Regions from separate parts of the Paenibacillus sp. GM2FR genome, predicted to be linked through region 1. Evidence: riboswitches for the same ligand, from Rfam matches in the RefSeq annotation. Region 1 holds a riboswitch; the other holds the start of a gene.
The links. A riboswitch is a leader RNA that binds a small molecule or an ion and turns the genes downstream of it on or off. The one in region 1 is predicted to bind FMN.
Positions count from the first base shown of each region.

Region 2: it holds a riboswitch for FMN, as region 1 does, so the genes downstream of both, ribD (bifunctional diaminohydroxyphosphoribosylaminopyrimidine deaminase/5-amino-6-(5-phosphoribosylamino)uracil reductase RibD) here and PAEVO_RS27365 (DMT family transporter) in region 1, are expected to answer to the same signal.

Region 1 covers NZ_MKZM01000010.1:518,954-530,191, forward strand. The annotation lists gene PAEVO_RS27355 (choice-of-anchor I family protein) at 1-2,730, shown strand, start outside; gene PAEVO_RS27360 (hypothetical protein) at 2,894-3,265, shown strand; FMN riboswitch at 3,495-3,661, shown strand; gene PAEVO_RS27365 (DMT family transporter) at 3,797-4,777, shown strand; gene PAEVO_RS27370 (sigma-70 family RNA polymerase sigma factor) at 4,983-5,525, shown strand; gene PAEVO_RS27375 (hypothetical protein) at 5,543-6,589, shown strand; gene PAEVO_RS27380 (ABC transporter permease) at 7,131-8,096, shown strand; gene PAEVO_RS27385 (carbohydrate ABC transporter permease) at 8,110-8,982, shown strand; gene PAEVO_RS27390 (ABC transporter substrate-binding protein) at 9,028-10,653, shown strand; gene PAEVO_RS27395 (Nif3-like dinuclear metal center hexameric protein) at 10,760-11,238, shown strand, end outside.
Region 2 covers NZ_MKZM01000008.1:698,651-709,888, reverse strand. The annotation lists gene PAEVO_RS03420 (segregation and condensation protein A) at 1-551, opposite strand, end outside; gene ribH (6,7-dimethyl-8-ribityllumazine synthase) at 619-1,086, opposite strand; gene PAEVO_RS03410 (bifunctional 3,4-dihydroxy-2-butanone-4-phosphate synthase/GTP cyclohydrolase II) at 1,347-2,585, opposite strand; gene ribE (riboflavin synthase) at 2,631-3,299, opposite strand; gene ribD (bifunctional diaminohydroxyphosphoribosylaminopyrimidine deaminase/5-amino-6-(5-phosphoribosylamino)uracil reductase RibD) at 3,323-4,423, opposite strand; FMN riboswitch at 4,692-4,875, opposite strand; gene PAEVO_RS03395 (acyl-CoA thioesterase) at 5,078-5,479, shown strand; gene PAEVO_RS03390 (peptidylprolyl isomerase) at 5,546-5,977, opposite strand; gene lysA (diaminopimelate decarboxylase) at 6,185-7,516, opposite strand; gene PAEVO_RS03380 (spore germination protein) at 7,635-9,269, opposite strand; gene PAEVO_RS03375 (stage V sporulation protein AB) at 9,293-9,721, opposite strand; gene PAEVO_RS03370 (stage V sporulation protein AA) at 9,718-10,362, opposite strand; gene sigF (RNA polymerase sporulation sigma factor SigF) at 10,545-11,238, opposite strand, start outside.

The sequences.
Region 1 (11,238 bases):
TGGTTTGGATTGGCCGATCTGGCCTTCATGAACTATATGGGTTATGACGCGATGACGTTCGGTAATCACGAATTCGATCAAGGCACCAAGACGCTTGCAAATTTTGTGAGCAAGGCGCAATTCCCGCTTGTCAGCGCGAATGTGGATCTGAGTCAGGATGCTAACATTTCGCACCTGATTCGTAAGCCGGAGTTGATCGATACCGATCAGCCAAAGACGACGGCAAATAACGGGGTTTATCCTTACGTCACGCTTCTGGTGGACGGTCAAAAGGTCGGGGTATTCGGATTAACGACCGAGGATACGGCAGAGACGTCGAGCCCGGGTAAAGATGTGGTATTCCGTGAAGCGGTGACCTCAGCTCGTGCAACCGTAAAGGCGATGGAGCAGGAAGGGCTAAACATCATCATCGGTCTGTCGCATCTTGGGTACGCCAAAGATCAGGCGCTTGCCGAAGCAGTTGAAGGCATCGACTTCATTGTTGGAGGCCATACCCACACAACGCTCAATGCACCGGAAGTGGTGACGGACAATGAACACGGTACACCAACCGTCATCGTGCAAGCGAATGAATGGGGGAAATATCTCGGCCGGGTCGACTTGCAGTTTGACAAGGAAGGCAATGTTCTCGTCGGAGACGGCGAACTCGGCGGCAAGCTGATTCCGGTAGACCATACGGTCGCGGAAGACACGCAGGCTAAAAATATGCTGGCTCCTTATAAAGCGGAATTGGAAGAGCTAATGAAGCAGGTTATCGGTACTGCAGGAGTGGCGCTTGATGGAAAACGCGAGAATGTCCGCTCCACGGAGACAAACCTGGGCAATCTGATTGCGGATGGCATGCTGGCAAAAGCCAAAGAGCTCAAAAACGCCGATATTGCTCTCACCAATGGAGGAGGTATTCGCGCAGCCATTGATGAAGGTGAAATCACGATGGGCGAGCTGCGTACGGTGATGCCTTTTGGAAATACGCTCTTTGTCATGGACGTCACAGGACAGCAGCTGAAAGACGGACTGGAAAACGGAATTAGCGGTGCCAAATTGGCGGATCTGCCAGGAAAATTCCCGCAAATCGCCGGGATGAAATTTAAATGGGATCCAAACGCCCCGGCTGGTGATAAAGTGTTCGATGTACAGATTATGAAGGATGGAAGCTACAAACCTTTGGTATTGACCGAATCGTACCGGATGGCAACAAACAGCTTTGTGGCCAAGGGCGGAGACGGATATAAATCCTTTGCCGAAGCGATTGCCGAAGGGAAATATAACGAGGATCTGGGTTATCCGGATTATGAAATCTTCATGGAATATGTGACCAAGCTGGGCGGAAAGGTTTCGCCGAAGGTGGAGGGAAGAATTACGGAGCAGAAGAAACCGGCGAATCCTGGCGACGGCTCCTCACCGGGATCAGGTTCAGGATCAGGTGGTTCGGGAGGCGGTTCTGTAACACCGCCGGTATCTCAGCCTAACCCTCCTTCCTCGGGCGGAGACACATCATTGCCAAACGTAATGACAGGCAAGGATCTGATGATAGGCGCTGCAAGCGGAGCTGTGGACCACATTACGGTGAAGGAAGAGGCATGGCAGAAGGCAGTTGCCGGATTGTCTGCGAACGGGCAGCAGGAACTGATTATTCGGGCTCCGGAGTTGAACCGTGCCGCCGAGCTATCCCTTTCGGCAGCAGGTCTGAAGCAGGCCATGGAGCGGAATTCGAATGCGACCCTGGTGCTGGAGACTGCAATTGGTGCCTTCCGTCTTCCGATAACGGCTCTACATTTGGATGAGGCTTTGGAGCCGGCGCAGGGCTCCGGCAGCATCCAAGTGAAAATATCCATGACCCCGGTTGGCAGCAGGGTGGTGGATGCTATGACAAGCAAGGCAGCTTCCATGGGTGCCTCGATGGCAGCGAATGGAGCGCTTCAGTTTGGCGTAGCGGTTGGAGCACCAGGCGCAGAGCAAGAACTGAAGGATTTCGGGAAGCGTGTCATCAGCCGTATCCTGCCGCTGCCGGCAGGGAAAGCTCCGAATTCGGTCACTGCTGTAATCTATGACGCAGAAGCGGGAACCTTCCGATTTGTACCGGCTGCCGCGACGACATGGAACGGTAAACCGGCCATCGAAGTGAAGCATGCCGGAAACGCCATTTATGCACTCCTGCAGTACAAGAAAACCTTTACGGATCTGAACGGCCACTGGGCGAAAGCGGAAATTGAATCCATGGCCTCCAAGCTGCTCGTGAACGGAGTCAACGCTAACTCGTATGCACCGGGCAAGGTGATCACACGCGCCGAGTTTACGGCTATGCTGGTCCGCGCAATGGGACTTAGTCCAATCATCGAGAGCGGAGCATTCAAGGATGTCCAGGATGACGCCGCGTATGCCGGCGAGATCGGCGCAGCGTCGCGTTACGGCTTGGTCGAGGGTGGCACCGGCGGTGACTTCTCGCCAAATGCAGGCATGACGCGGGCAGAAATGGCTGTGATGATCACCCGTGCTATGGAGGCGGTAAGTCCGACAGACCTGCCGAATCAGGGTGCAAATGCCGCTACCGGATTCAAGGATCAGGCATCCATCCCTGCCTGGGCGGCTCCCCATGTAGCCGGTCTTACGGAGCAAGGCATCGTGCAGGGCGACAATCATGGTCATTTCGGAGCACTCGATTCGGTTACCCGCGCCCAAGCGGCACTTGTTCTGAAACGTACTTTGGCTGCATTGAAGTTTATGAACTAAGCGAAACAGGAATCCATTAGAAGTAAAAGACCGTCCTTAAGGTTGCTAAAACCTTAAGGGCGTTTTTTATACCAATGTAAATGGCGAGCGATTAAAGCGAAGTGCTCTGGTACCCGATAATATCTGTAAGTGATAGAATAACGATTGAGAAGGATGTGAGTTCATGCGCATTGAGTCTGCATATACATACTGGAGTCCTGTAAAACGGTTGAACGCTGAATCAGCCCAAGGAGGATTTGAACAGCTGCTCCAGAAGAGCACGAAGGAAGAAGAGGGCAAGGGAAAGCTGATAACCGTAAGGGAAGGCGGTTATTTGCGTCAGTATATGGTTCGGCCGGATGGAAGCAAAATGTTATTAAGCGAGACGAAGCAGTACGAGAGTGAATCTGCCGCCAGTTCATCAAACCTATCGTTGTCGTTGCCTCGGGCAGGCGGAGGAATGGGCCGTAACACCAAGGACGCCCTTGATCTGCTCTGCCTTCAAGCTGGGGTGGTCGGTACCCGTTCTAACTACAAGGTATTTGATATAACCTAAAATGAAAATGGCAGAAAAACATACTGGTAACAAATTGATACTTGCTGTATAATTCTCAGTAAGTCTTGGTTGAACGTGAGATTTTTCATTGTATTCCAGTCTAATTTCAATTATTTTGAAAATAGATGTATTTACATGAAAGGATTCATGCTATAATTTCAATACATCAACTAAGCTTATAGGAATTATCGGTCAATCAGAATATTGCATGAGAAAATAAAACATGAATATGGATCTTCGGGGTAAGGTGAAATTCCTAACCGGCGGTGATGGTTCGTTCCGGCGTGAACGAAACTCAGCCCGCGACTCGCTGCATGCTGGCACGAACAAGTATGCAGCGACTGACTTGGTGCAAATCCAAGGCCGACGGTAAAGTCCGGATGGGAGAAGATCAAAGATGAGTTTGCCGTGGATGCGAAATTTTCCATTCGGGCGCAGGCTTATTTGATCAGCCCCCGTAACGTCGACATATGTCGATGACGGGGGCTTTCTGCTAGTAAGACCTCCGTATTCAAGACAGGAGAGGGCAAGATGAGTAATATGAATACTGGAGTCAAGGTGAAACCCTTTGGTTCCGACGCACAGGCAAGTCGACGTTTTAAAGGAGGGTTTTGGCTCGTCGTATTGGGAGCCGCCCTGTGGGGCGTGGACCCGTTATTCCGGGTCATTCTGCTTAAAAATCTGACTTCGGCTCAGATCGTTTTGCTGGAACATATCATCATTTCTCTGATCGCAATCCCTGTATTGTGGAAGAACCGCGAGGAACTAAAAGGCCTTGGCTGGAATCATGTCGGCGCGCTGCTGTTTATATCCTGGGGCGGCTCGGCATTGGCTACCGTATTGTTTACGATGGGGCTGTCGAGCGGCAATCTGAATGCCGTCCTGCTGCTTCAGAAGCTGCAGCCGCTGTTTGCCATCATTCTGGCCAGCTTGCTTCTGAAAGAGAAGCTTCCGCGCCATTTCGGGATTCTGCTCAGCATCGCTTTGGCGGGCACGTATTTACTGACCTTCGGTTTAACCTTGCCGATTGGGCATTGGAACGAGTTTATTCAAGTTGGCAGCCTCTTGTCCTTAGGCGCAGCAGCGCTGTGGGGCGGTTCAACCGTCATGGGGCGCCTGATGGTAGGCAAACTGAAATACGAGACGGTAACCTCACTGCGTTTCGTGCTGGCACTGCCGCTCCTGACCGTCATTACATGGAGCGAGGGGGCAACATGGAATATGCCAGCCTGGAATACCGGGGCATTTGCCTTGGTATCGCTGAACCTGATCGGCCAGGCATTGCTGCCCGGTCTCCTGAGCCTGCTGGTTTATTATAAAGGATTAACCACGACCAAAGCCTCTGTGGCAACACTTGCGGAATTGAGTTTTCCTATGGTTGGCGTGCTCATCAACTGGATTGTATTCCAGCAAATCGTGACAGGTCCTCAGCTTCTGGGATTCCTGCTGATCTGGATCGTGCTGTTTATCATATCCAGACAGCAATCGGAAGCTTCTCCACAATTACAGTAATTTCATTAGTGCTTGCAGAAAAGCCGATCCGAATTGGATCGGTTTTTTTTGTCGTTACAAAGTTATTCCAATGGGCCTGCCTGGCGAAAGGATCATTTTTTCGAAAGATGTGTAGGGTTTTCGAAATTATAGGTGTCTTATATAGTAGCGCCTGATCTATGGCTTGGTTCAACCAGAGGAGACGGTTATTAAGGGGGGAGGATCCATGGAGGATCGAACGTTGCTGGATGGGCTTGCGAAGAAAGATCCGCGATGTTTTGAAGCATTGGTTGACCGCTATTCACGCTACATAGCCGCGGTGGTCGCTAAGGTGGCAGGCGGGCGGTTTAATTCCTACGATGTGGAGGAAATAGCCGGTGATGTCCTCGTTAAGCTGTGGACAGACGGGCACAAAATCATCCTGCGCGGAGATAGTCTTAAGCCTTATCTGGCCATATCCGCGCGTAATCATACCTTGAATGCCTTGCGCAAAAGACAGCGGGTCATTGAATCCGAATTGGAGGATGATGCCGTATTTTGTCCCTCTGCGGAGGCATTGGCTATTCTCCGTCAGGAGAAGGAAACGATAAGCGGCATGGTGCAGGGGATGGGCGAACCGGATCGTGAAATCTTCATCCGCAGGTACTTCTATTTGGAGAAAGTCCGCGATATTGCAAGCAGGCTGAATATGCAGGAGAAAGCCGTCACCGCCCGGATCCGCCGGGCAAGGGACAGACTGCGCATTCATTATGAAACCGAGAGCCCGTAGGATTTTCTATATGGACCGTGTCTATAGAAATGAAGCTTCAAATCGATAGCGAAAGGGGATGGATGCAAGTGAAGCGGCGAATTGTAGATATTATGGCCAATATCGACAATCAGGAGCTGGAGGATCTCCTCCTTACGGAGGAAGAGGAACGCGAGTTGACGCAGAGGATCGATATGGAACGAATCAAGAGCAATGCGATGAGCAAGATTCAAGAGGAGGAACCTAAGGTGTATAAAAACAGGAAAGTAAAAAAATATAAAGCCAGTATCGTTATCGCTGCCGCGATGATCATGATACTTAGCACGACGGCTTTTGCGAGCCAATATATGGATAGCTTGAAGCAGTTCTTCGGTCAATCTGCGTCCATCGCGGAAGATGAACGATCACCTATACAAGGAACGGATACTGTATCCGGGGTGACCATGAATGTTGAAGAAGGAGTTTATGTCGGCAACAGCGGTTATTTGGTGGTCAGCTTTACGAAAGAGGATGGTACGCCATTCCCCGCGGGTGTTTCGATACCCGGACTTGAGTTGAAAATGGAACATGATGTGAGTTATATGGTGGGACAGCAGCTTCTTGACGATAACAAAAAGCTTGTCGGCGTATTTGAGATGGATGCGGCGAATGATCTCGACGGGCTAAAAGCACGGATCACAGCCGATCAAATCACAGCGGCGGACGACACCCAAGCTGTTGAAGGGCCATGGGATGTTCAATTCACCATTTCTCCTGGCAAGCAAAGAGAGCAAAGCCTGAATCTGGCGATTAATGAGAATGAGGAGGCACTATCTCTCAGCACCATTAGTGTTTCTTCCATCGGTGTGGCTATCGAAGGCAAGCGTACCGACGGTGAGCTGGATAAACTACCGGAATATACGCCGGAGGTTAAGGTGATCGCTGCGGACGGATCCGAAATGATGCTTCGTGTTAGTTCGACCAGTACGACAAAGAGCGGGTTTCAGTGGCTGTATAATTTGGACAGCAAGAATAACCTCGTTTTTCTGGGAGATATGGACATCAAAAGCATCAGCATTGACGGCAACGTGACGGAGCTGAAGTAAATATAGAGGTGGCAGGGGGAAACCTCAAGGGGCAGAAGCGAAGACTTCTGCCCTTTATGCATGATGAAATACCTCAGTAGGAAAGGAATCCGAAAGCCGTGAGAGCAGTAGGCCAAAGCCTGAATGCCCTCTCGGCTTTTTTTTGAGGCTTGGGATGGGAATTTTATAAATGAGAGAAAAATGTATTGAAATTGTGGAAAACGTCCATTAAAATAAAACCAACTACCATACTAGTTATACTAGTATGGTGAAATATGACTCTCTACATAGGTGAGAGAAGCAGCTGGATCACTTTGTTAGTCTAACGTTCAAGATACGGGAGTCTATTTTTTAAACGAACATTGTAAGCGCTTAATATTGGAGGGGGGATTAATAAAGGCGGGACATTACCCTGCCGTAACGGTTACAGCCTGCCTATAGCCACAATAAATGAAAGCGATTTCCTGGGTTTATTGAATGAAAGTGGATCATGAAACACGGCCGTATTCCAAGAATGAAGAGGTGTGAGAAGAGGTCGTACGGATTGGAGTGAATAACGTTGATGGAGCCAAAAGTTGCAAATCATTCCTTGCCAGCCGTGAAAGCGGCCAAGAAACCACCCAGACTTAAAACCGTTGCTGTCCTCGTCCGGAAGGATTGGCAGTTGTATTCCCTATTGATATTACCGGTGATGTACCTGCTCATTTTTAAATACGGACCGATGATTGGCAATGTGATTGCTTTCCGGCGATTTATGCCCGGAGGCAGTATCTATGGGGAGAAATGGGTAGGAGTGCATTATTTCAACATGTTTATCCATGACCCTGCGTTCTGGAATGTGTTCAAGAACACCCTGCTGCTCGGTGCGTTATCCCTGCTCTTTACGTTCCCGGTCCCCATCATCTTTGCACTGCTGCTGAATGAGGTGAAGAGCAAGCGATTCAAGAAATTCGTCCAGACGGCTTCTTATCTCCCGCACTTTCTGTCCATCGTTATCGTTGCCGGGATGATCCTGCAATTAACGTCGGTCAATGGCTCCGTTAACTCGCTGCTGGAGCTTTTTAACGGAGAGCGAATCAATTTCATGCAGCGGGCCGAGTGGTTCCGGACGATTTATATCTCTTCGGAAATCTGGCAGGGCATGGGCTGGGGCGCGATTCTGTATCTGGCCGCGTTAACGACGATTGATGAATCCCTGTACGAGGCGGCCAGGATTGACGGGGCCAACCGATGGAAGCAAACGCTGTTTGTCACGATTCCGGGCATCCTCCCGACAATTGTGACGCTGCTGATTCTGAATATGGGAGCGTTCCTGGCGGTAGGGTTCGAGAAAATATTGCTGCTGTACAATCCGGTCATCTATGAGACGGCCGACGTTATCTCGACTTACTTGTACCGGGTCGGTCTTGTATCCAACAACTTCAGTTATGCCACAGCCATCGGACTGTTCGAGTCCGTGATCGGACTTATATTGGTCTTCTCCGTGAATGCGATCTCGCGAAGACTGACGGATCGAAGCTTATGGTAAGGAGGGAGCGTATATGAAGGAGTCAAGATCCTATAAGGTGTTCAAAGTGTGTAATGCCATCATCCTGCTGTTCGTTGTCTTTATCACGCTGTACCCCTTCCTGAACGTAGTCGCTCAATCCTTCAGCAGCGAGTCGTATATCAACTCAGGGAAGGTCAACCTGATTCCCAGGGGCTTTAATATCGATACCTACAAAACCGTGACCAAAGACGCCATGTTCTGGACGAATTACAAAAACACCGTCGTTTACAGCGTGGTCGGCACCGCGATCTCCATGTTCTTAACGACGATTTTTGCTTATGCCTTATCCAAGAAAAGGCTGGTCGGCCGCAAGTTTCTAACGATGTTTGCCGTATTCACGATGTTCTTCAACGGTGGGCTGATCCCGAACTATGTACTCATTAACAGCTTAGGCTTCAGCAACTCGATCTGGGCCATCGTAATCCCGGGAGCCATCAGCATCTACAACATGCTCATCATGAAATCCTTTTTTGAAAATATGCCGGAAGAGCTGGAGGAAGCCGCGGCCATTGACGGCCTGAACACCTACGGCATGCTGTTCCGGATCGTGCTGCCCTTAAGCAAAGCGGTCATCGCGACCATGGTCCTCTTCTATGCCGTCGGGCACTGGAACTCCTGGTTTCCAGCCTTTCTGTACCTGGATCAGAAGGAGCTCTTCCCGGTCACGATCTATTTGCGGAACATGATAGCGGGCGCGACAGGCGTGACTTCCGCCGGTGCCACCTCGGCCGATAATCTGACGCAGATATCCGCCAATATCAAATCGGTGACCATGGTGCTGACCATTTTGCCGATATTGACGATTTACCCGTTCGTGCAGCGTTATTTCGTAACCGGCATCATGCTGGGCTCCGTCAAGCAATAGGATCATCCGATTGGCCATTATTGAAATTTTGGGGGGAATAGGAACATGAAAAAAAGTCCTCGTTCGTTTGCTGGCAAAGCTTTATTGATATCATTGATTGTTGCGGTATTGGCGGCGTGTACCGATAAAACAGGCGGCAAAGAGGCCGAGATTCAGGATAAGGGCGCCATGGAAACTTACGCGGTAGGCGATACGTTCAAGGCAACGGAGCCGTTCGATCTGTCCATCCTCTACAGTGACCAGCCGGCTTATCCTTACAAGCAGGACTGGATGCTTTTTGCTAAACTAAAAGAAATGACAAACGTGACCTTGAAGCCGACGATCGTGCCGATGAGCGATTACAGTCAAAAGCGCAGCCTGCTGATCAGCTCCGGCGATGCGCCGCTGGTCATTCCGAAGACTTACCCCGGGGAAGAATCCGCGTTCGTGGCTTCCGGCGCGATTCTGCCGATTAGCGATTATATTGATCTGATGCCGAATTTCAAGGACAAGATCGAAAAATGGGATATGGAAAGCGAACTGGAGGGACTTCGCCAGGAGGACAAGAAATATTATGTGCTTCCAGGCCTGCATGAAGCGGTATGGCCGGACTATACGCTGATCGTGCGCACGGATATTTTTGAGAAGCATAACATCGCGATTCCGACTACCTGGGATGAGCTGTACACGGCCATGAAGCAGTTGAAGCAGGAGTACCCGGACGTTACGCCGTTCTCCGATCGCTTCAAATTCAACAGTACGCTGAACATCGCGGCTACGGGTTTTGGCACCAAAGGCGGATGGGGCTTCGGCAGCGGGCTTACGTATAAGGAAGATTCGGACGAATTTGTGTATACAGCGGCAACGGATGAATATAAAGACATGCTGGCTTACTTCCATAAGCTGGTGGACGAAGGACTGCTGGACAAAGAGAGCTTTACCCAAGATGACGACCAGGCCGTGCAAAAGTTCGTGACCGGCAAATCCTTCATCATTAACGGCAACTCCCAGACCGTGGTCCAGCACCGCAATGATATGGACAAAACGCTGGGCGAAGGAAAGTATGCGATCAGCAAAATCACGGTTCCCGGCGGCCCGGCCGGCCAGTTGATGTCCGGCAGCCGACTTGAGAACGGGGTCATGATCTCTTCCAAAGTGAAAGAGAGCGAGCACTTTAAAGCTATCCTGCAGTTTATCGACTGGCTCTATTACAGCGACGAGGGACAGGAATTCGCGAAGTGGGGCGTCGAAGGCGTGACGTATACCAAGGAAGGCGGCGTACGCAAGCTGATGGACGACATTAACTACAACGGACTGAATCCGAAGGGTACAAAGGATCTGCGGATCGAGCATGGATTCTCGGGCGGGGTGTTCGCTTACGGCGGTACGACCGAGCTGCTTCAATCCATGTTCAGCGAGGAAGAGCAGCAGTTCCAGAAGAGCATGAGCGAAACAAAAACGGTCGTGAAGCCGGAGCCGCCGATTCCGTATTCGGTTGAAGAACGCGAGCGAGTCACGCTTTTGAGCACGCCGCTGAAGGACTACACGGATCAGAACACGCTGAAGTTCATTCTGGGCGACCGGGATCTCGCAGAGTATGACAAGTTCGTGAAAGAGCTGGATAGCCAGGGCGTGGGACAATACCTGGAGATTGCAAATAAAACGTATAAAAATTATAAAGAGCAACAATAACCAACGGATCGACAGGCTGCCGTTTCTTTATGGAAAGGCAGCCTGTTTGTAGATTCGGACGGTCGCGATGATCCAGCCATGTTGACGACAAGGAGGTTGTTCTAAATTGAGCGTGATCGTTCAAGACGTAATCAACCGATTAACAGAACCAGCGGGACGCCTTGAATCCACGGTGGACAGGATTGTAGCCGGAAGCGCCGATGCCGTCGTTCACGGCATTGCTGTCACGTTCGCCGCTTCACATTCGGTTTTGCAGAGAGCCATACAAGCGGGAGCAAATCTTGTGATCACCCATGAGGGGGTCTTTTACAGCCATCATGAGGATGGGGTGGAAGGAATACAGGCGAGCCCTGTATACCAGGATAAAATAGGCCTGATCGAATCCGGCCATCTGACGATTTACCGGTTTCATGATGGGCCTCACAGGTATGTTCCCGATATGATTACACAGGGATTGGTTCAGGCGCTGGACTGGGAACCATATATCGATAAGTACCTTCCGACAGCGGCTATTGCCACGCTGCCCGGAGAAATGACGGTTCAGGATATTGCAGAAGATATAAAAAGAAAGCTGAATCTTCCGTA
Region 2 (11,238 bases), on a different contig from region 1:
CGGTCCTTTACCGATATTTCATCCCGCTGAATGCGGGCATACGATGTGCGTTTGACTGCTTTGTTTAACGCTTTTTGAAAAGCAGCGATCAAATCCGAAATATGTAATCCCTGCACCGGGTTCTCTTCCACTTCCGGCATGTAAGGCGTGAGATCTTCGGCTTCCTTGGAATAAATCAGACTGCGTTCCCATTCCTTCTCATGCAAATGGCGGGCGATGCCTTTGTACTTGCGGTATTCGATCAGCTTGGCAATGAGCTCTGCTCTCGGATCCATGTCATCCTCTTCATAAAAATCAAACTCGTCCATCTCGATAACCGGAGGCTTCGGAAGCAATAACTTGCTCTTTATAGACAGCAGCGTTGCAGCCATGACCAGAAATTCGCTCGTAATTTCCAGCTCCAGCTCCTGCATGTTGTGCAAATAGGCCATGTATTGTTCGGTAATCTCGCTGACGGGAATATCCTGGATGTCGATTTCCGCTTTATCAATCAAATGCAGCAGCAGATCGAGCGGTCCTTCAAACGTTTCCAGCTTATATAATACGGTCACGGTGAATCCTCCCGCCAAAAAAATAAAATGCAGTGCTCCAAAAAAAGAGCACTACATTAAATAAGCACTATTTTAGGCTTTTCGTCAAGTTCGCCATTTCGATGGCTGCCATGGCAGAATCCCAGCCTTTATTGCCGGCCTTCGTTCCTGCACGTTCCACGGCTTGTTCGATATTCTCCGTCGTAACGACACCGAAAATCGTTGGTACACCGGTCTTCAGGTTAATTGCGGATACCCCCTTGGCCACTTCGTTGCACACATAATCATAATGCGTGGTGGAGCCGCGAATGACGGTTCCCAAGGTGATGATGGCATCGTATTTGCCGCTTTCTGCCATTTTTTGGGCAATGAGCGGGATTTCAAACGCACCCGGCACCCATGCGACATCGACTTCGTTCTCCTGTGCGCCGTGACGCTTCAATGCGTCCAGTGCGCCGCTCAGCAGCTTGCTCGTGATGAATTCGTTGAACCGACCTACGACGATACCGTACTTTAGACCCTCGGATACTAATTTACCTTCAAATATTGTTGCCATTGTTGGATGACTTCCTTTCGGTTTGGAGTTTATATAAGGTCTTGCAGTGATCATAGTAATTGCTGTGCATTTCAGTCGCTGCCGAATCAAACCGTTCTTCCGATCGCTGTTACTCCTGATTTCATGATCTATTTTCTGGAGGAAAGAAATCAGGAGTTAAAGGCGACCGCTACCGCTTCTCCAGCAGCATTCCGTCCTCTTTGCTGGGTCATTCCATGAGGCAAACCTCACCACATGATTGACCTTTTATTATTGGGTGATTAGTTGGTGCTCTCGTTTTGCTCGATATCGCTGAATTTCAGCATATGACCGAGCTTGGCTTGCTTGGTATGCAGGTAGCCCGTGTTATCCTCGTTCTCCGGCATCTGGATCGGAACGCGCTCCACAACCTCAAGACCATAACCTTCAAGGCCTTTGATTTTGCGCGGATTGTTTGTCAGCAATCGGATCTTTCTGATCCCCAGATCCTTCAGGATCTGGGCTCCGATGCCGTAATCACGCAGATCCGCCGCAAAACCGAGCTTCAGGTTGGCGTCCACGGTGTCGAGTCCCTCTTCCTGGAGCTTGTAGGCTTTCAGTTTGTTGATTAAGCCGATGCCCCGCCCCTCCTGGCGCATGTAGAGAAGAACGCCTCTACCCGCTTCATCGATTTGGCGGAGTGCCGCCTCGAATTGGGGACCGCAATCGCAGCGATGGGAGTGAAACACGTCTCCTGTCAGGCACTCGGAATGCACGCGCACGAGCACAGGCTCATTTCCATCGATCTCCCCTTTTACCACGGCTACATGCTCTTTATTGTCCACGTCGTTGGTGTAGGCAACGGCCTGAAACACGCCAAAGTCGGTCGGCATCCGCACAGCTACCTCTCGCTGGACAAGCTTTTCTTTGTCATTGCGGTAATGAATCAGATCCTTGATGCTAATCAGCTTCAGATCATGCTTCTTCGCAATCTCCACGAGATCCGGCAGCCTGGCCATTGTGCCGTCTTCCTTGATCACTTCACAGATGACGCCGGCCGGATAGGAGCCGCTCAATCTAGCAAGATCGACAGCCGCTTCCGTATGTCCTGCCCGGCGCAGGACGCCTCCATCTTTTGCGATCAGCGGGAACATATGACCGGGTCTTCGGAAATCTGAGCCAGATGCACTCGAATCCAGTATACCTTTGACGGTTATGGACCGTTCATAGGCAGATATGCCTGTTGTGGTGTCCTTATGATCAATGGAAACCGTAAAGGCCGTTCCATGATAATCCGTATTTTGGGCAACCATCGGTTTGAGGTCGAGCTCCTGAGCTCTGGTCTGCGTCATGGGCAAACATACCAAACCTCGGCCTTCGGTGATCATAAAATTAATGACCTCCGGGGTTGCCTTATCTGCTAATGCGATAAAATCGCCCTCATTCTCACGGTCTTCATCATCTACGACAATGACGACCTTGCCTTCCTTCAAATCGGTTAACGCCTCTTCGATTGTATGAAATGAAAAGCGCTCATCCATCGCTACTCCTCCTTCTTCTCATGGAGACCATATAAAGCACCCGGTTTAGGCAAATCCATGCTCCGCAAGATAATCCCTGCTGATTCCCGGTTTTGTCCCGCCTTGATTCCCTGCTCCTTGTGAGCCGTAATGCAGCAGGTGATCTACATATTTCCCTAAAATGTCGCATTCGATATTAATCGTATCGCCTGCTTTTTTATAAGCCAGCACCGTCTCCGCCAGCGTGTGGGGGATGATGGATACCGTAAAGGAGGAATCTGTTGTTTTGACAACGGTCAAGCTGATTCCATCCAGTGTGACGGAGCCTTTCGGAATGATATATTTGAATACGTCCCCATTCGCAGGCGCGATCTCGTATACCACGGCATTCTGATCTGCCTGTACGCTCCGTATGACGCCCACGCCATCCACATGCCCCTGAACGATATGGCCTCCAAATCTACCTCCGGCCGCCATCGCCCGTTCCAGATTTACCTTTCCGCCTGGCTGCAGCTCCTTAAGATTGGTATTTCTATAGGTTTCCGGCATCACGTCTACCGTAAATATACCTTTGTCAATGGATGTAGCTGTCAAACAGACGCCGTTAACGGATACGCTGTCCCCCAGCTTTAAATCATCCATGATCCGGCTAGCGGAAATACTGAGCAGCATGGCTTCGCCTTTCCGTCCGATACGCCTCATCTCGCCGATCTCCTCAACCAATCCAGTAAACACAGGCTTCCCTCCTTTCTTTCTCCTTATTTCCAGACCGGAATCCCGGAGACGTAAATATTGTCGCCCAGTCTTTCCGTCTCAAGTCCTGTCAGCATAATCGCTTGATCCATCTGTTCGTATCCACTGAACATGTAATTTCCAGGCGCATCATACCCTCCGATAATCTTAGGGGCGATAAACTGGATGAGCCGATCCACCAGCTTCTGTTCCAACATCGAGCCATTCAGCGTGCCGCCACCTTCCAGCAAAATGGAGGCAATCCCCATCTGTCCCAGCTTCGCCATCGCAGCCTTCAGATCCACACGCGGTCCTGGCCCGCAGGGGATAACCTGGGCTCCCAGCTCTTCCAGCCCGGTCCGCTTCGTCTCATCCGCCTGCTCCGTCGTCAAAATCCACGTCGGCGCCAATCCGTCTGTCACGACCTGGCTGTCGAGCGGGATTCGCAAGCTGGAATCCACAATGATCCTAACCGGATCCAGCCCTTCCACGCCAAGTCTCGTCGTCAGACTCGGATTATCAGCGATAACTGTAGACACGCCTACCATGATGCCTTGATGGCGATGACGCAGCGTATGCACAAGTGCTCTTGATTCTTCATTGGATATCCACTTGCTATCGCCGGTTTTCGAAGCGATTTTGCCGTCCAGCGTGCTGGCCGTCTTTAACGTTACGAAGGGCTGACCCGTCGTAATGAACTTAATGAAGGTTTCGTTCAAGCGAAGAGCACGCTCCTTAAGGACACCGGTCTCAACCCGGATTCCCGCTGCACGCAGCATTTGAATCCCTTTGCCCGCAACCAGAGGATTGGGGTCCTCGCAAGCAACAACCACTCGCTGAACACCCTCGGCAATCAGCCTCTCGCTGCAAGGCGGCGTTGTACCGTAGTGACTGCAGGGTTCCAGTGTCACGTACACCGTACTGCCCGCCGCTTTGCTGCCAGCCATATTCAGGGCATGAACCTCAGCATGCGGTGTTCCACGCTCCAAATGCGTTCCTACCCCTGCAAGCGCGCCATCCTTAACTATGACACAGCCGACAACCGGATTAATCCCGGTTTGACCCTGAGCACGTTCAGCAAGGTCCAGCGCAAGTGACATATAGAATTCATCGTTGACGATATCCATGCTAAACATGCTCCTTTCCCAACGTTCACATAAAAAAGCCCTGCCAAAGATTCGGGGGAATCCTTAACAGAGCTTGATGGAAGTTAATAATCGACACGCTAAATAACCGTCATGAATGCAGGTTTTGCTTATAACAAACAACTCAAATCCGTTACCGGCGACATCCAATCATCGCAAGTACAGGCTTGAACCGCATGTGAAAACCTGCACATAACGCATATCACGTTGTGCGCATAGACACAAATAGCACATATTGCTTATGTGTCTTTCACTCCTTCTCCCATCCAGACTATACTGTCGGTCCCGGAATTTCACCAGGTCCACCGCATACGGTGTGCAACAACACACGCATATCCGGGTCACGGACTAAGACGCAGCCATCTGCTTTCTAAAGCTTAATCACTGCGTTCATCACCGCCGGTAGGGAATTTCACCCTGCCCCGAAGGATTAAACATATGAAATTGTTTGATCTTATGAAGAATCTTATCACCACCTTTTGAAAATTGCAAGAAAAAACAACTAACTTTTTTAAAGTTTATAACTTAATACCAATATGTGTATTGGAAGTAGAAGGAGAATTCTCCTCCAAGGGAGAACAGTTTAAGTTGGGCAAACACGGGAGCAAGATAAAGTTAAAAAAGGAGCGCGCTACGATGAAAACTTCGCTGGACATTGTCGTCCGTCCTACGGAAATCGACGTCAACGGACATGTAAATAACGCCAAATACCTGGAATATCTGGAGTGGGGCCGTGAGGAATGGTACGAAGCAGGAGACCTTCAATATGATATGTTGAAACGGCTCGGGATCCAGACCGTTACCGTCAATATCAATATCAATTACCGCAAGGAGTGCGGCCAAGGCGAAAGGCTAACCGTCGTGACCGAACCGAAATCTATCGGTCGTTCGAGTTATGTGCTGATTCAGACGATTTACAACGAACAGGGAGAGCTTTGCGCGGATGCTGCCGTTACCAGTGTGGCAATGGATGTACTTACTCGTAAAAGCAGGCCTGTTCCGGAAGAGCTCCGCCATTTATTCCCTGACCCTGCGTAATCCCTCCCCGAATAATCAAACAGGCTCACCCTTAAGGGTGAGCCTGTCCTGAACAGAAGCTGATTGTTATGCTTCGTATACTTCTACTTTTTCCATTTTGTCGCGGCCTTTGAATGCATCCACGTACTCCATGCCCTCTACAACTTTACCGAACACCGTATGTTGTCCGTCCAAATGCGGCTGCGGCTCGTAGCAAACATAGAACTGGCTTCCGCCCGTGTTGCGGCCGGCATGCGCCATGGCCAAGCTTCCACGCTCATGCTTGTTAGGGTTGATCTCGCAGTTAATTGTATAGCCAGGACCGCCGGTTCCCGTTCCCTGTGGGCAACCGCCTTGCGCCACGAACCCAGGGATTACGCGGTGGAACACAAGACCGTTATAAAAACCGGAGTTTGCCAATTTCTCAAAATTAGCTACCGTGTTCGGTGCATCATTCTCAAACAGGTCAAGCACAACCTCTTTGCCGTTCTCTAATGTGATCTTCGCTTTTTTAGCCATATGTGTTATCTCCTTCCGTTATTAGAACGCTTCAATCGATTTTTTTACAATGCATTGTATAGTTTACTATGAATTGAGCCCCGAAGCAAAGCGATCTTGTCCCCCGTTCACACATTCCATATCAAGTCCTGGGCAAGCCAAAGAGCCCTGACCGCTGCCGGAGGCAGTGGCGGGCCCTCTTGGATATTAGAGGCGTAAAACATCCGTTTAGCTCGTTACAGTTTCTTTCGTTACACTTGCCGGCACGACATCATGGCTGACGATGTCCGCAAGCGACTCACGGCGTACGACCAGATTGCTTTGTCCGTCCTTCACGAATACGACCGCAGGTTTACGGATCCGGTTGTAGTTGCTAGCCATGGAATAGTTGTATGCCCCTGTGCAGGATACGGCCAGCAAATCGCCTGTTGCTACCTTCGGAAGCTCCAGGTCCCAGATCAGCATATCTCCGCTCTCACAGCACTTGCCGGCAATGGATACCGTTTCTTCCGGCTTCTCATTAGCCCGGTTCGCGAGCAACGCTTCATATTTCGACTCGTACAGCGCCGGACGCGGGTTATCCGTCATTCCGCCGTCTACGGCAACGTATTTACGTACTCCGGGAATATCCTTGCTTGTTCCTACCGTGTAAAGGGTGGTGCCTGCGTCACCAACAATGCTCCGGCCCGGTTCCACCCATATTTCAGGAAGTTCGGAACCAAGGCCCGCAAAGTGGGTCTTCACGGCATCCGTGATCGCTTTTACATACTGGGATACTTGAAGCGGCGTATCTCCATCCACGTAACGGATACCGAAACCACCGCCCAGGTTCACAACATTGAAGACAACCCCCAAGCCTTCTTTAACGGAAGCCGCGAATTCAGCTACGCGCTGAACGGCCATCTGAAAGCCTTCCACCTCAAAAATCTGGGAGCCGATATGGGAATGAATGCCCATCAGATGAATATTCGCTTGAGCTTCGGCAAGCTTCACCGCTTCATAAGCTGAGCCGTTGCCGATATCGAAGCCAAATTTCGAATCCGTTTGGCCTGTTGAGATATACTCATGCGTATGAGCCTCAACACCCGGTGTCACGCGAAGCAAAATGTTGACCTTCCGGTTCTTCTCGGCAGCAATCGCTTGCAGCATATGAAGTTCAACTACGTTATCGACAACAAAACAGCCGATTTCCGCATCCAGCGCCATCTCAATCTCTTCCGGCGTTTTATTATTTCCGTGGAAATGAATCCGTTCCGCCGGGAATCCGGCCTCAAGTGCGGTGTACAGCTCTCCGTCGGAAACGACGTCAAGCGACATCCCTTCCTGGCCAGCCAATTGGCACATGGCCATCACGCAAAACGCCTTACTTGCATACGCGACTTGGAACTTCAAGCCGGACGCCTTGAAGGCCTCGATGTATTCCCGGCAGCGATTACGAACCGACTGCTCGTCTACAATATATAGAGGTGTTCCATATTGAGCTTTCAAATCGGATGTGTCACACCCGCCGATTTCCAAATGCCCCTGATCGTTAATCTTGCTTGTACCGTGTAAAAACATGCTTACAATTCCTCCGATCCATTGATTCAAAAATAGGGTAATCGAATAATTGTTCACAGTATAGCAGACAACGGAAGGTAATCAAAATGGATTTTTCAACACAACATTTGTGTTATTGTTAATGCTCGCCTCTCGGATTCATTTCAGAACCCATTTTCGTGTTGTCACGCGTTTTGTTGATAGACGGGCGTCTTCTTGACATGAGCAGCGGTTTACGGAATAAAATTTCACCCATCGCTTTTGCACTAAATGGTATAAACGGCCACAAATAAGACGAGTTATAGGAACGATGGGTCGTCAGGAGCAGAATCAGAAGCGTCGTCCCGATGACAAAGCCCTTCACCGCGAACAGGGCTGTTGCAAGCAGAAGGAGCAGCCTGACCATCCGGTTTGCAAGTCCCAGCTCATAACTCGGAGTAGCGTACATCCCGATGGACGCAACCGCCATATACAGGACAACCTCGTTGACAAACAATCCGGTCTTAACCGCGATGTCGCCGATCAAGATCGCAGCGATCAACCCCATCGCCGACGCTAGCGGTGTCGGCGTATGCACGGCAGCCAAACGGAGCAAATCCACACCGAATTCAACGATCATAAACTGCAGGATAATCGGAATTTTAGCGTTCTCCTGCGGACCGATGATATCGAGACCCGGCGGCTTCAGCTCAGGATGAACAACCAGCAGCATCCACAGCGGGAGCAGGAACATGGATGCAAAAATGCCTATAAAACGTATCCAGCGGAGATAAGTCCCCATAAACGGGGTCTGGCGATTCTCCTCGGCATGCATACAGAGATCCAAAAACGTGGTTGGCATAATCATTACGCTCGGTGAAGTATCTACCATGACAACAATTCGGCCTTCGAGCAGATGCGAGGATACTACATCCGGCCGTTCCGAATATCTGACCAGCGGAAAAGGGTGCCAACCTTTGTTCACAATCGCTTCTTCGAGCTGCTTATCTCCGATAGGAAGCCCCTCTAAATCCACTTCCTGTATTTTCCTGCGAATCGCCTCAACCTGAGTTCGGTCCACGATGTCATCAATGAAAAGCAGGCACACATCCGTTCTCGTCCGCCTTCCGACCTTCATGACCTCGACGTGCAGTCCCGGATCACGAACCCGTCTTCGCACCAGGTTCACGTTGGTAACGAGTGTCTCCGTAAAACCATCCCTTGCGCCGCGAACGACGCGTTCCACCGCAGGCTCTTCGAGCCCGCGCACAGGATATTTACGGGTATCCAACAAGATGGCGGAATGTGCATCCTCAATAAACAGCGCACATATCCCGGAGAGCACTTCGTTAATCACTTTGCTGAGTCTTGTATCCCGCTCCACTTGGACATGGGGAATATAGCGGGTCATCATCTCGGTAAGTGCCTGGTTGCTCACATCCTGCGGTGTCAGGTACGTCAGCCTTGTCAATATATCCGTCACGATGGCATCATTCGTGAAGCCGTTTAAGAAGAGAAGCCCCGCATTTCTGCCGGCAAAGTTCATTTCACGGAATACCACATCAAAAGAAACCCCAAGACCGATAACTTCCTTAAGCACTTTTTTCAGATCACTCAGCTTCGCGGGAACATGGTCCGTTTGCTGCCAGTAGATGACGGATTCCTCAGTGCTGTTGGAGGTTTCGGCCTCCCTCTTCTCCTTCAGCTCTTGTTCCTCCAACGCTTTGATCTCCGACGGGGGAATGATCGGAATATCGGTTTCCAGTTCGCCGCTATGTGTTGTTTTCTCGTCCATAACCTACCTCCTAGCCATAACTATCACTTGCTGTAAACAAACCAGTCGAACAGAGAGCCCGCTACCTTGCCTGCCACCATGGCCATTAGAAGACCAAACAAATACCCCGTCAACCGGAGCCGCTTAGCCAGAATCGGCAATACATTCAGCACTTCCGTCAATGCGGCTGCCAGCATGCCGATGAAAATCCCGCACATCAATCCAATCACGGTACTCACAACCGGTCCCAATGGAACCGACCATCTCCAGAAATCGGCCACCGTGCCGATGAAAGATCCCGCTATTAAAGCCCCTTCATACCAATGGACCCGGCTGTAAGTTGCCGTCAGTTGGGACAATCTCGGGATGATGTCCAGCACGATGATGAGCGCGATGACTCCGCCGCCGACGGCGATGCCCCCGGCAACGCCAAGAACACAGGTGAATATCCCTTGCAGAATGGACAGCATCATGGTTCCTTACCTGCCGTATCGGCTCCGGCGTTCATTTTCCGATATTCTTCGGCGACCACGAACTGATCCAGATTTTCCTGATAGAGGTACATTTCCACCTCAAGCGGGGTCGGTTCTTCATTCCATTTTTTCTTGAACAAATGATTGAAGAACACCGTCATTCCAAATCCGAGCCCCAGCGAGTAAGCAATCTGGAACAAATAGGGATGCTCGTCCCTCTTCCCCGTCACCATTTCGACGATTCGGATCTGTACCTCGAGCATGTTGACGTCGGCATGGAAGTTCATAATGGTCAGTGCCGAACCGAAAAACAAGAGCAGCCAAATGAGCGGGAACCACAATTTTGACCGCTTGCTTTCCGGACCGACAAGCTCCACCAGGGTATGATGGTTTCCCATTGGTTCAATATGAGCGCCAGGAATCAAGACTTGAATCTTCGGGATGATTTGAATCAGATCCATGACAAGGCGGTTGCCATCGATATCCTTCGGCTGCGTAAGCGGCAGGGCTCTAAGCCGTTTCTCCCATTCGGGTTCGCAGACAATGAAGGCAACATCACCTAGTTTGACGGATTGGTTCTTTGGTAACCGTATGCGGCTCCTTAGCTGCAGAAACACCGTCGGAGTGGGATTAACCTTCATCCGAAACACTCCTTTACTGCTAAATTACCGTTAGTATGGGAAATCTCTCTCCTTTCTACTCGGATTTACCATACTTTCTTTATCCGCCAAACCACCAAGGGGTTTGCTGAAAAATGAAAAAAACGCCGTCCCCTAAGGGCGGCGTCAGTTTGATCAGGCTTTAGAATAACGGCTGAGGCCCGCTACTGCGCGATCTCGTTCCGTATGCTCTGCAATATTTTTTTCTCAAGTCGCGATACCTGTACCTGGGATATGCCCAGCCGGCTGGCAACTTCCGACTGCGTCTGATCCCGGTAATACCGCAGATAGACAATGAGCCGCTCCCGTTCGGTCAAGCCTCCTATCGCTTCATTCAAGGCCAGCTTGTCGAACCATCGTTCCTGCGACTCATCAGCTATCTGATCCATAAGCGTTATGGGATCCCCGTCATTTTCAAATACGGTCTCATGAATCGAGGTTGGCGGTTTGTTCGCCTCCTGGGCAAACACCACTTCTTCGGGGGTTACCCCAAGCTCTTCGGCAACCTCTTTCACCGTTGGAAGACGATCAAGCTGCTTGGACAGCTCGTCCCGCTTCTTCCTGACTTTGTTGGCCATTTCCTTAAGCGATCGGCTGACCTTCAGGGTCCCGTCGTCCCTTAAGAAGCGCTGAATTTCTCCAATGATCATCGGTACGGCATAGGTCGAGAACTTTACGTCATAACTGAGATCGAACTTGTCCACGGATTTGAGGAGACCGATACAGCCGATCTGAAACAGATCATCAGGCTCATACCCCCGGTTCATAAACCGCTGAACGACAGACCAGACAAGACGAATATTACAGTTGACGAGCGTGTCCCGGGCGACATTATCCCCGCTTTGGCTAAGTGCAATG